Regions from separate parts of the Spirillospora sp. NPDC048911 genome, predicted to be linked through region 1. Evidence: predicted binding sites of a transcription regulator. Region 1 holds the regulator's gene; each other region holds the start of a gene.

The links. Region 1 encodes HrcA, which represses chaperone genes, less so after heat shock. Its sites were predicted from a motif close to TTGGCACTCTCNNNNNGAGAGTGCCAA; they were not measured.
Region 2: groL (chaperonin GroEL) is a predicted target of HrcA. The motif match lies at 1,907-1,933, and genes of this name have one in related genera.
Region 3: groES (co-chaperone GroES) is a predicted target of HrcA. The motif match lies at 1,189-1,215, and genes of this name have one in related genera.

Annotation. Positions count from the first base shown of each region.
Region 1 covers NZ_JBICUD010000002.1:785,933-789,206, forward strand. The annotation lists gene ACGFNU_RS10860 (DUF4870 domain-containing protein) at 1-450, opposite strand, end outside; gene ACGFNU_RS10865 (DUF3097 domain-containing protein) at 516-1,370, opposite strand; gene hrcA (heat-inducible transcriptional repressor HrcA) at 1,517-2,530, shown strand; gene dnaJ (molecular chaperone DnaJ) at 2,531-3,274, shown strand, end outside.
Region 2 covers NZ_JBICUD010000015.1:270,082-273,355, forward strand. The annotation lists gene ACGFNU_RS47275 (hypothetical protein) at 1-451, shown strand, start outside; gene ACGFNU_RS47280 (cold-shock protein) at 632-832, shown strand; gene ACGFNU_RS47285 (hypothetical protein) at 1,109-1,411, opposite strand; gene groL (chaperonin GroEL) at 2,066-3,274, shown strand, end outside.
Region 3 covers NZ_JBICUD010000005.1:734,075-737,348, reverse strand. The annotation lists gene ACGFNU_RS26200 (SAM-dependent methyltransferase) at 1-1,091, opposite strand, end outside; gene groES (co-chaperone GroES) at 1,341-1,652, shown strand; gene groL (chaperonin GroEL) at 1,757-3,274, shown strand, end outside.

The DNA.
Region 1 (3,274 bases):
GATGATCAGGTAGACGAACTGCGTGATCGCGAAGTTGAGCCCCTGCTGGCCGTGGTGGCGCAGGAACGGCGACTCGTCCTTCTTGATCAGGTAGACCAGCAGCGGCGCGATGAAGCCGAGCAGGAACTGGCCCAGGTGGCAGAGCAGCCCCCAGGTCCGGTCGTCGGAGGTCGGGCCGTACCCCTGCCCGTACGGCTGCACCTGGCCGCCGTAGCCGTACGACTGGTCGTAGCCGGGCGCCTGCCCGTACCCCGGCACCTGCTCGTAGCTCGGCGACTGGCCGTAGCCCTGCTGCTGCCCGTAGCCTTGTTGCTGGCCATAGCCGGGCTGTTGCTGTTGCCCGTAGCCGGGCTGGCCATAGCCCTGCTGCTGGCCGTACCCGGGTTGGTCCTGCCCGTAGCCCGGCTGCTTCTGTCCGTAGTCCGGTTGTTCCGGGGGCCCGTACGTCATCGCCTGCTCCTCGATGGGTTCGGCTTACAGCGGCGGGGGGCGTCAGATGTTCGGTTTCATCGGTTTCAGGGGACCGTCACGAAGTCGATCAACTCTTCGACGCGGCCCAGGAGTTCTGGTTCCAGGTCGGTGTAGTCGGACACGGATCGCAGGATCCGCTTCCATGCCGCCCCCACGTTGTCCTCCCAGCCCAGTGCCGCGAGCACCCCCTCTTTCCAGGGTACGCCGCGCGGGACTCGTGGCCACCCGGGAATGCCCACCGCGGCGGGCTTGACCGCTTCCCAGACGTCGATGAACGGATGCCCGGTGACCAGCACGTGCGGGGACGAGACCCGCGCGGCGATCCGGCTCTCCTTGGAACCCGCCACGAGATGGTCGACGAGGACGCCGAGCTTGCGCTCGGGGCCGGGGCCGAACTCGTCGACGATGGCCGGAAGGCCGTCGACGCCCTCCAGGTACTCGACCACGATGCCCTCGACCCGCAGGTCATGGCCCCAGACCTTTTCCACCAGCTCGGCGTCGTGCACGCCCTCCACGTAGATGCGGCTCTCCTTGGCGACCCTGGCCCGCAGCCCCGGAACGGCGATCGACCCTGAGGCCGACCGCGCTGGCCTGCCCCCGGCCATGCCTGTCCCTGCCGCGCCGGTCCCCGCGGCGCCGGTCCCGGTCGGCCGGACGAGCGTCACCGGCTTGCCGTCGATCAGGAAGCCCGCCTTCGTCAGCGGGAAGACCCGCCGCTTGCCGAACCGGTCCTCAAGGGTCACGCCGAACTTGTCGCAGCCGACCACGGCGCCGCAGAAGCCGCTGCCGGGATCTTCCACCACGAGGTCGATTTCGGCCGGGATCTCGGGAATCTGGCCTTTGCGGGGACGTCGCCAGTCGCCCGCGAGAACGTCGTCACCGTAGTCCTTGCTCTGCACGGATCGGCACTCTAGTGACCGGAGACCCTCCGGGCATCCTCCTGATCGTCCCTTCCGGGCCGTACACTTGGCACTCGTAAGTACGGAGTGCCAGTACAGGCGGCACCCGCAGGCAGCGCCAGTACGGGGGCGAAGGAGGTGACCACGTGCTCGACGACCGCAAACTCGAGGTCCTGCGCGCCATAGTCGAGGACTATGTCTCCACCAATGAGCCGGTCGGCTCCAAAGCCTTGGTCGACCGGCACAACCTCGGTGTGTCCTCGGCCACGATCCGCAACGACATGGCCGTCCTGGAAGAGCAGGGTTACATCGCCCAGCCGCACACCAGCGCGGGCCGTATCCCCACCGACAAGGGCTACCGGCTCTTCGTCGACCGGCTGTCCACGGTCAAGCCGCTGTCGTCGGCCGAGCGCCGGGCCATCGAGACGTTCCTCAACGGCGCGTACGACCTCGACGACGTCGTCGGCCGCACCGTCCGGCTGCTCGCCCAGCTGACCCGCCAGGTCGCGGTCGTGCAGTACCCCTCGCTCACCCGCTCGTCGGTGCGGCACGTGGAGCTGGTGCCGGTCGCCTCGCGCCGGCTGCTCCTCGTCCTGATCACCAACACCGGCCGGGTGGAGCAGCGGGTCATCGACACCTACGGCGAGGTGTCGGAGGAATCGATCGGCCACCTGCGCGCGTTGCTCAACACATGTCTGGACGGTTGCGGGCTGGGCGAGGTCCCGGTCGCGGTGGCCGACCTGCCGGAGAAGGTCGCTGCCGACGATCGGCCGGTTGCGGCCGCGGTCCTGTCGGTCCTGCTGGAGACCCTCGTCGAGAAGCACGACGAAAAGATCGTGTTCGCGGGGGCCGCCAACCTGGCCGCCGTCGACTTCTCCCGGAGCCTGCGCGACGTCCTCGAAGCCCTGGAGGAACAGGTGGTCCTCATGCGGTTGCTCGGGGAAACCGGTGATTCCTCTACTCTTACGGTGCGCATCGGTACCGAGAACCCCGACGAGGGGCTCCGGTCCACCTCCGTCGTCGCCGCCGACTACGGAGTCGGCGATCAGACACTGGCCCGGCTGGGAGTGCTCGGGCCGACACGCATGGACTACCCCAGCACGATGGGAGCGGTACGGGCAGTGGCACGCTACGTCGGACAGATCCTGGCGGGTTCGTAAGTGGCCAACGACTACTACGCGACCCTAGGGGTCCGCCGCGACGCGAGCGCGGACGAGATCAAGAAGGCGTACCGCCGGCTCGCGCGCGAACTGCACCCTGACGTCAATCCGGATCCGGAGACGCAGGAGAAGTTCAAGGAGATCACCCAGGCCTACGAGGTGCTCTCCGACCCGAAGAAGCGCGAGATGTACGACCTGGGCGCCGATCCGTTCGCCCCGGGCGGCGGCGCGGGCGCGGCCGGGTTCGGCGGCGCCGGGTTCCCGTTCAGCGACATCATGGACGCCTTCTTCGGCACGGCCACGTCCCGGGGGCCGCGCAGCCGCGCCCGGCGCGGCCGCAACGCGACCCTGCGCGTCGAGCTGAGCCTCCAGGAGACCGCGTTCGGCACGACGCGCGAGCTGTCGATCGACACCGCGGTCGTCTGCACGAGCTGCACCGGCTCCGGATGCGCGCCCGACACGCGTCCCGAGACCTGCGACACCTGCCACGGCCGTGGCGAGGTCCAGCAGGTCCAGCGCTCGTTCCTGGGCCAGGTCATGACCTCTCGGCCCTGCCCGCAGTGCGGTGGCTACGGCAGCGTCATCCGCACGCCGTGCCCGGAGTGCTCGGGCGACGGCCGGGTCCGGACGCGCCGCACGGTCAAGGTCAAGATCCCGGCGGGCGTCGAGAACGGCATCCACATCCAGCTGGCCGGCGAGGGCGAGGTCGGCCCGGGCGGCGGTCCCCCCGGCGACCTGTTCCTG
Region 2 (3,274 bases), on a different contig from region 1:
CCCGTACGAGCCGCTCGCCGCGCAGTGGGATCCGCTCGGCGACTACGAGAGCTATCTGCTCATCTTCGCCGGACCGGCCAAGGTGGACCTGATCTTCCCGGACGTTCCGCGCAGCTGGAATCCGCCGTGGCGGGTCGGGCCCGACACTCTCGCCGCGGTCGACGCGCATTTCTGGGACTGGTCGTTGTGGCTGGTCAGCAAGCGGCGCCACGGTATGGCCGATCGGGTACGAGGCGAACTCCTCAAGATGAGCCGGCACCTTCTGGAACCACTCGGCATCGCTGTCATTCCCCGTTCACTCGAGGAGGCAGCGGCTCGATATCTGCGGGCGCGGGACCGTTTGGAGACGCGTTACGGGCTCCGTTTGTCCCGGCGTCTCGAGGAGGAAGTGCTGCCTCTCGTACGGGCCTCCGATGGTGACCATTACCGGCCGTCAAGACTTCGGTCGTAAGGGCTGTCACCGGCATCGGGTCACCTATATGGTCGACCCCGATCACGCCGGGTCGACCCCGCCGCGGCCCTTGAGGTCATGGAGACCCGGGCGCTGGTCGACGGGTCTCGCGGTAGAAGGGGCGAGACCCGCAAGCGTTGACCGTGGCCGGGGGTCACGGACGAGCGGCAGGGTTTCGGTATGGCTCAGGGCACAGTCAAGTGGTTCAACGCCGACAAGGGGTACGGCTTCATCGCGGTCGACGGCGGCCGGGATGTGTTCGTGCACTACTCGGCGATCCAGATGGACGGCTACCGCAGCCTCGAACAGGGTCAGCGAGTCGAGTTCGAGATAACGCAGAGCGACAGAGGCCCGCAGGCGGACGGCGTGAGAGCCGTCTGACGCAGCCATTTGATGCCATGCCCATACGAAGTCCGGCATGGCCGCTTTTCTGTTCCCCGCTGACCAGATTGACCTAACCCTCCGAACCATGGGAAGCGAACCTCGGCGGCGAGGCTGAGACTGGTTCTGGCCGTCGGCGGTGCGACGAAGAGGGCAGGGGCGGAGTGAGACGACGAGTAGACAGCCCTGACCTGCGAACGGACGACCCCGTCCTGCACAACCAGGGCCGTCCGTCCCGCCATGGCCTCGCGTAGTGCCCGGCCTTGGGGCGTGCTGTCAGGAGTCTGCGAGGGCGCACGCATTCCGGGCGTTGTAGGCGTCTACTCCCGCGTTGGCCGTAAGCCAGCTCCGGCAGGCACCAACAAAACCGGCTCCGCCGAGATTGCATCCTCTGACTCTCTCGACGGTGGTGGGAAAACCGGCGCGATTGAGGTAGTAGATGCAGTCGGCCGAGGTTCGCGGTGCGATCTGCTGGTTGCTGGCATTGGCCACGGTCACGGCTTGTGCGGGGACGGCGGCGACGCCGAGCGTGAGCGCGGCCAGGCTTCCAGTAACGGCGATGGTCTTGAACGTGCGCATGCGTGGACCCTCCCAGGGTGCTGATTGCAAGCGGCACCAGTGAAGCCCTCGGCAGCTTCAGATCGGCTTCACCGCTGGCCTGAGCGGTGGCGGCTCTGCCAATGCCGAAGGCGCCCAGAGGGGCGAGTTCGCTCGTCGACCGGAGACTTATGGCTGGACGTGACCGCCGTCCGGTCGGCAGCACGGACCCCGTGACCAGCCGCACCCACCGGAGTGACCAGCCGCACTTGGCGGACCCCGTGACCAGCCGCACCAGGGCGACGCGCGCTGGTGGCGGTGTGGGTACTTGGTCGCCTGGCCAGGAGGGGTCTGTTCCGCGAGCGTTCCGTGAACGACGGATTACGGTGGCTTACAGCGGCGGTCAGCAGGGCCGGTCTTATCAGGATTTCGTGGTCTTTGTCCCAGGTGAGGCCGGTTCCGGGCAGGTAGATCGGCCTGACCTTGGTGGGGATGTTCGAGGCTTGCACTCGGCAGGGTAGAGTGCTAAACAAACGGTTGGCACTCACCTGTGGAGAGTGACAATCCCACAGTCTGGGTCGGGGCGATGAGGCCTTGTTCTCGGCGGCGGAATGGAAGCCGTTCGAGGTGGGGCCGTCCGTCGCGGGCGTCGGCTCGATCCGTCATAGCCACCTTGTTCCGGGAGGACTGGAGCCTATGGCTGCAAAGATGATCGCGTTCGACGAGGAGGCCCGCCGCGGCCTTGAGCGCGGCATGAACCAGCTCGCTGATGCCGTAAAGGTCACCCTTGGGCCGAAGGGCCGCAACGTCGTTCTGGAGAAGAAGTGGGGCGCTCCCACGATCACCAACGACGGTGTGTCGATCGCCAAGGAGATCGAGCTCGAGGACCCGTGGGAGAAGATCGGGGCCGAGCTGGTCAAGGAGGTCGCGAAGAAGACCGACGACGTCGCCGGTGACGGCACGACGACGGCGACCGTCCTTGCTCAGGCGCTGGTCCGTGAGGGCCTGCGCAACGTGGCCGCCGGCGCCAACCCGATGTCCCTCAAGCGGGGCATCGAGGCCGCGGTGGAGCGCGTGAGCGAGGAGCTGTCCAAGCTCGCCAAGGACGTGGAGACCAAGGAGCAGATCGCTTCCACGGCCTCCATCTCCGCCGGCGACGCGCAGATCGGCGAGATGATCGCCGAGGCGATGGACAAGGTCGGCAAGGAAGGCGTCATCACCGTCGAGGAGAGCAACACCTTCGGGCTCGAACTCGAGCTCACCGAGGGCATGCGCTTCGACAAGGGCTACATCTCGCCTTACTTCGTGACCGACCCCGAGCGGATGGAAGCGGTCCTCGAGGACCCGTACATCCTGATCGTTCAGGGCAAGGCGTCGGCCAACAAGGACCTGCTGCCCGTGCTCGAGGGCGTCATGCAGTCCGGCAAGCCGCTGCTGATCATCGCTGAGGACGTCGAGGGCGAGGCCCTGGCCACGCTCGTCGTCAACAAGATCCGTGGCATCTTCAAGTCCGTGGCCGTCAAGGCCCCGGGCTTCGGTGACCGCCGCAAGGCCATGCTGGGCGACATCGCCACGCTGACCGGCGGCCAGGTCATCAGCGAGGACGTCGGCCTCAAGCTGGAGGGCACCACGCTCGACATGCTGGGCCGCGCCCGGAAGGTCGTCGTCTCCAAGGACGAGACCACCATCGTGGACGGCGCCGGTGACGCCAACGAGATCGCGGGCCGGGTCAACCAGATCCGCACCGAGATCGACAACACCGACTCCGACTACGACCGCGAGAAGCTCCAGGAGCGCCTCGCCAAGCTGGCCGGCGGCGTCGCCGTCATCAAGGCCGGCGCGGCGACCGAGGTCGAGCTGAAGGAGCGCAAGCACCGCATCGAGGACGCCGTTCGCAACGCGAAG
Region 3 (3,274 bases), on a different contig from region 1:
CGCTTCTTGATCGTGAGGACGCCGACCTCGCGGCGCCGCAGCTCGGCCTTCAGCCGCTTCAGCGAGAACCCCAGGACGTCCTCGATCTCGTAGGCGGCGGCGAACGGGGTCGGGACGAGGTCGTCGGAGGTCACGTAGGCGATCAGCGGGTCGGCGAGCCCGCCGTTCACCCGCGCCGCCACCTCGGCGACCAGATGGGCCCGGATGACGGCCCCGTCCGGCTCGTACAGGTAGCGCCCCCACTCGCGTACGGCCGGATCGCCCAGCCCGGGGTCGGGCGTCAGCGTCTCGACGGACGCCCGGTCCCCCTCTGTGATCAGTTTTTCCTCTGTCATCAGCGTGGCCCGGCGGCGTACGTCCCCGGCGAGGTCACCGAGCCACAGCGCGGCCTCCTTGACCTCACCGCCGACCGAGATCCATTCGGCCTCGGCGCCGGCCGGGACCGCCTCGTGCGGGATGCCGGGCGCCACCTTCACGCAGGCGCCGCCCACCTGTCCCGCCAGCTCCAGCACCGTGTCCAGCGGCGGCTCGTACGACCTGGGGTCGAAGACCCGCCCGCGCGCCGTCCGCCGGCCCGGGTCGGCGAACACCGTCCCGTACCCGCCGGGATCCTCCCGCGTGGCGTCACCCTCGCGGACTGAGGCCAGCTCGCCGAGCCCGAACGCGGCGACGTTCGCCCGCGCCACCGCGGCCGTCAGCGGATCGAGCTCGACCCCCACGCCGCGCAGCCCCGCGCGCGCCCGGGCGATGAGGTCGCCGCCGATCCCGCACCCGAGCTCCAGCGTCGAGGCGGACGAGACCGATGTGGCGAAGCGGCGGGCCCGGTACGCGGCCACGGAGGCTCGGGTGGACTGCTCCAGCCCCGCCGGGGTGAAGTACATCCGGGCGGCGTCCTCGCCGAACTTGGCGCGTGCGCGCTCGCGGAGGCGCACCTGGGTGAGGGCGGCGGCGACGAGGTCGGCGTGATGGTGCTCACGGAGCCGGGAGGCGGTGGTGATGAGCCCGTTCTCGCTGAGGTCCGCGCCCGCCGCCTCCGCCAGAACCGCCTGGCCGGACGGGGTCAGAAGGTTCGAGAACGCCGCGATGTCCATACGGTGGACGGTAGCGCCGCGATGAACACCGGAAGACGCCCCAGGGGTTGACCGTGTTCGTGTTGACGGGTTACCGGCGATTGCATAGTCTCCATGACTGGCACTCTCCACGTGAGAGTGCCAACCACACAGCGACACAAAGGTCGGTCTGGCACCCGCGACGACAGGCCGGTCCAGGGTCGCCTCTTCTGCCACATGCGCGACCGGCCTCGCCGAGGCCGGTCGAGGACACCACGAAGGGGAGGTCAGATCGTGACGACCGCCACCAAGGTTGCTCTCAAGCCGCTTGAGGACCGCATCGTGGTCCAGCCGCTCGAGGCCGAGACCACCACCGCGTCGGGCCTGGTCATTCCCGACACCGCGAAGGAGAAGCCCCAGGAGGGCACCGTCCTCGCGGTGGGCCCGGGACGCGTCGACGACAAGGGCGAGCGCGTGCCGCTCGACGTGTCCGTCGGCGACGTCGTGCTCTACAGCAAGTACGGGGGCACCGAGGTCAAGTACAACAACGAGGAGTACCTCGTGCTCTCGGCTCGCGACGTCCTCGCGATCGTCGAGAAGTAATCACCGAGATGTGATGCGACGCCCCGGATCCGCCCGAAACAGGGGCGGGTCCGGGGCGCTCGCATGACGTGTCTGCCGTACAACGGAGTTTGGGAGTTATCCGTATGGCGAAGATTCTGGAATTCGACGAGGACGCTCGCCGGGCTCTTGAGCGCGGCGTGAACGCCCTCGCGGACGCGGTCAAGGTGACCATCGGCCCGCGCGGCCGCAACGTGGTCATCGACAAGAAGTTCGGCGCGCCGACCATCACCAACGACGGCGTCACCATCGCCCGCGAGGTGGAGCTGGAGGACCCCTACGAGAACCTGGGCGCCCAGCTCGCCAAGGAAGTCGCGACCAAGACCAACGACATCGCCGGTGACGGCACCACCACCGCGACCGTGCTCGCCCAGGCGCTCGTGCGCGAGGGCATCCGCAACGTGGCCGCCGGCGCCTCGCCGCTGAGCCTCAAGCGGGGCATGGACGCGGCGGCGCAGTTCGTGTCCGACCAGCTCCTCAAGTCCGCGCGCGAGATCGAGGAGAAGAGCGACATCGCCGGTGTCGCGACGATCTCCGCGCAGGACGCCAAGATCGGCGAGCTGATCGCCGAGGCGTTCGAGAAGGTCGGCAAGGACGGCGTCATCACCGTCGAGGAGGCCCACACCTTCGGCCTGGAGCTGGAGTTCACCGAGGGCCTGCAGTTCGACAAGGGCTACCTGTCGCCGCACATGGTGACCGACGCCGAGCGCATGGAGGCCGTCCTGGAGGACGCCTACGTGCTGATCGTCGACGGCAAGATCTCCAACGTGCAGGAGTTCCTGCCGCTGGCCGAGAAGGTCGCCCAGACCAAGAAGCCGCTGCTGGTCGTGGCCGAGGACGTCGAGGGCGAGGCCCTGGCGCTGCTCGTGGCCAACAAGATCCGCGGCACCTTCACGTCGGTCGCCGTCAAGGCGCCCGGCTTCGGCGACCGCCGCAAGGCGATGCTCGGCGACATGGCCACCCTCACCGGCGGCCAGGTCGTCAGCGAGGCCATCGGTCTCAAGCTCGACGGCATCGGCCTGGACGACCTCGGCCGGGCCCGCCGGATCACCGTCACCAAGGACGCCACCACGGTCGTCGACGGTGAGGGCTCGCAGGACGAGATCAGCGCCCGGATCAACCAGATCAAGGTCGAGATCGAGAACAGCGACTCCGACTGGGACCGCGAGAAGCTGCAGGAGCGCCTGGCCAAGCTGGCCGGCGGGGTCTGCGTGCTGCGCGTCGGCGCCGCCACCGAGGTGGAGCTGAAGGAGAAGAAGCACCGCCTCGAGGACGCCATCTCGGCGACCCGCGCGGCGATCGAGGAGGGCATCGTGTCCGGCGGCGGCAGCGCCCTGGTGCACGTGGCCAAGGAGGGCTTCGACGCCCTCGGCCTCAGCGGCGACGAGGCCACCGGTGCCGAGGCCCTGCGCCGCGCCCTGGTCGAGCCGGCCCGCTGGATCTCCGAGAACGCCGGCCAGGAGGGCTACGTCGTCGTCTCCAAGGTGCGGGAGCTGCCCGCCGGGCACGGCTACAACGCCGCGACCGGCGAGTACGGCGACCTGGTCGCCCAGGGCGTCATCGACCCGGTGAAGGTGACCCGTTCGGCCGTCACCAACGCCGCG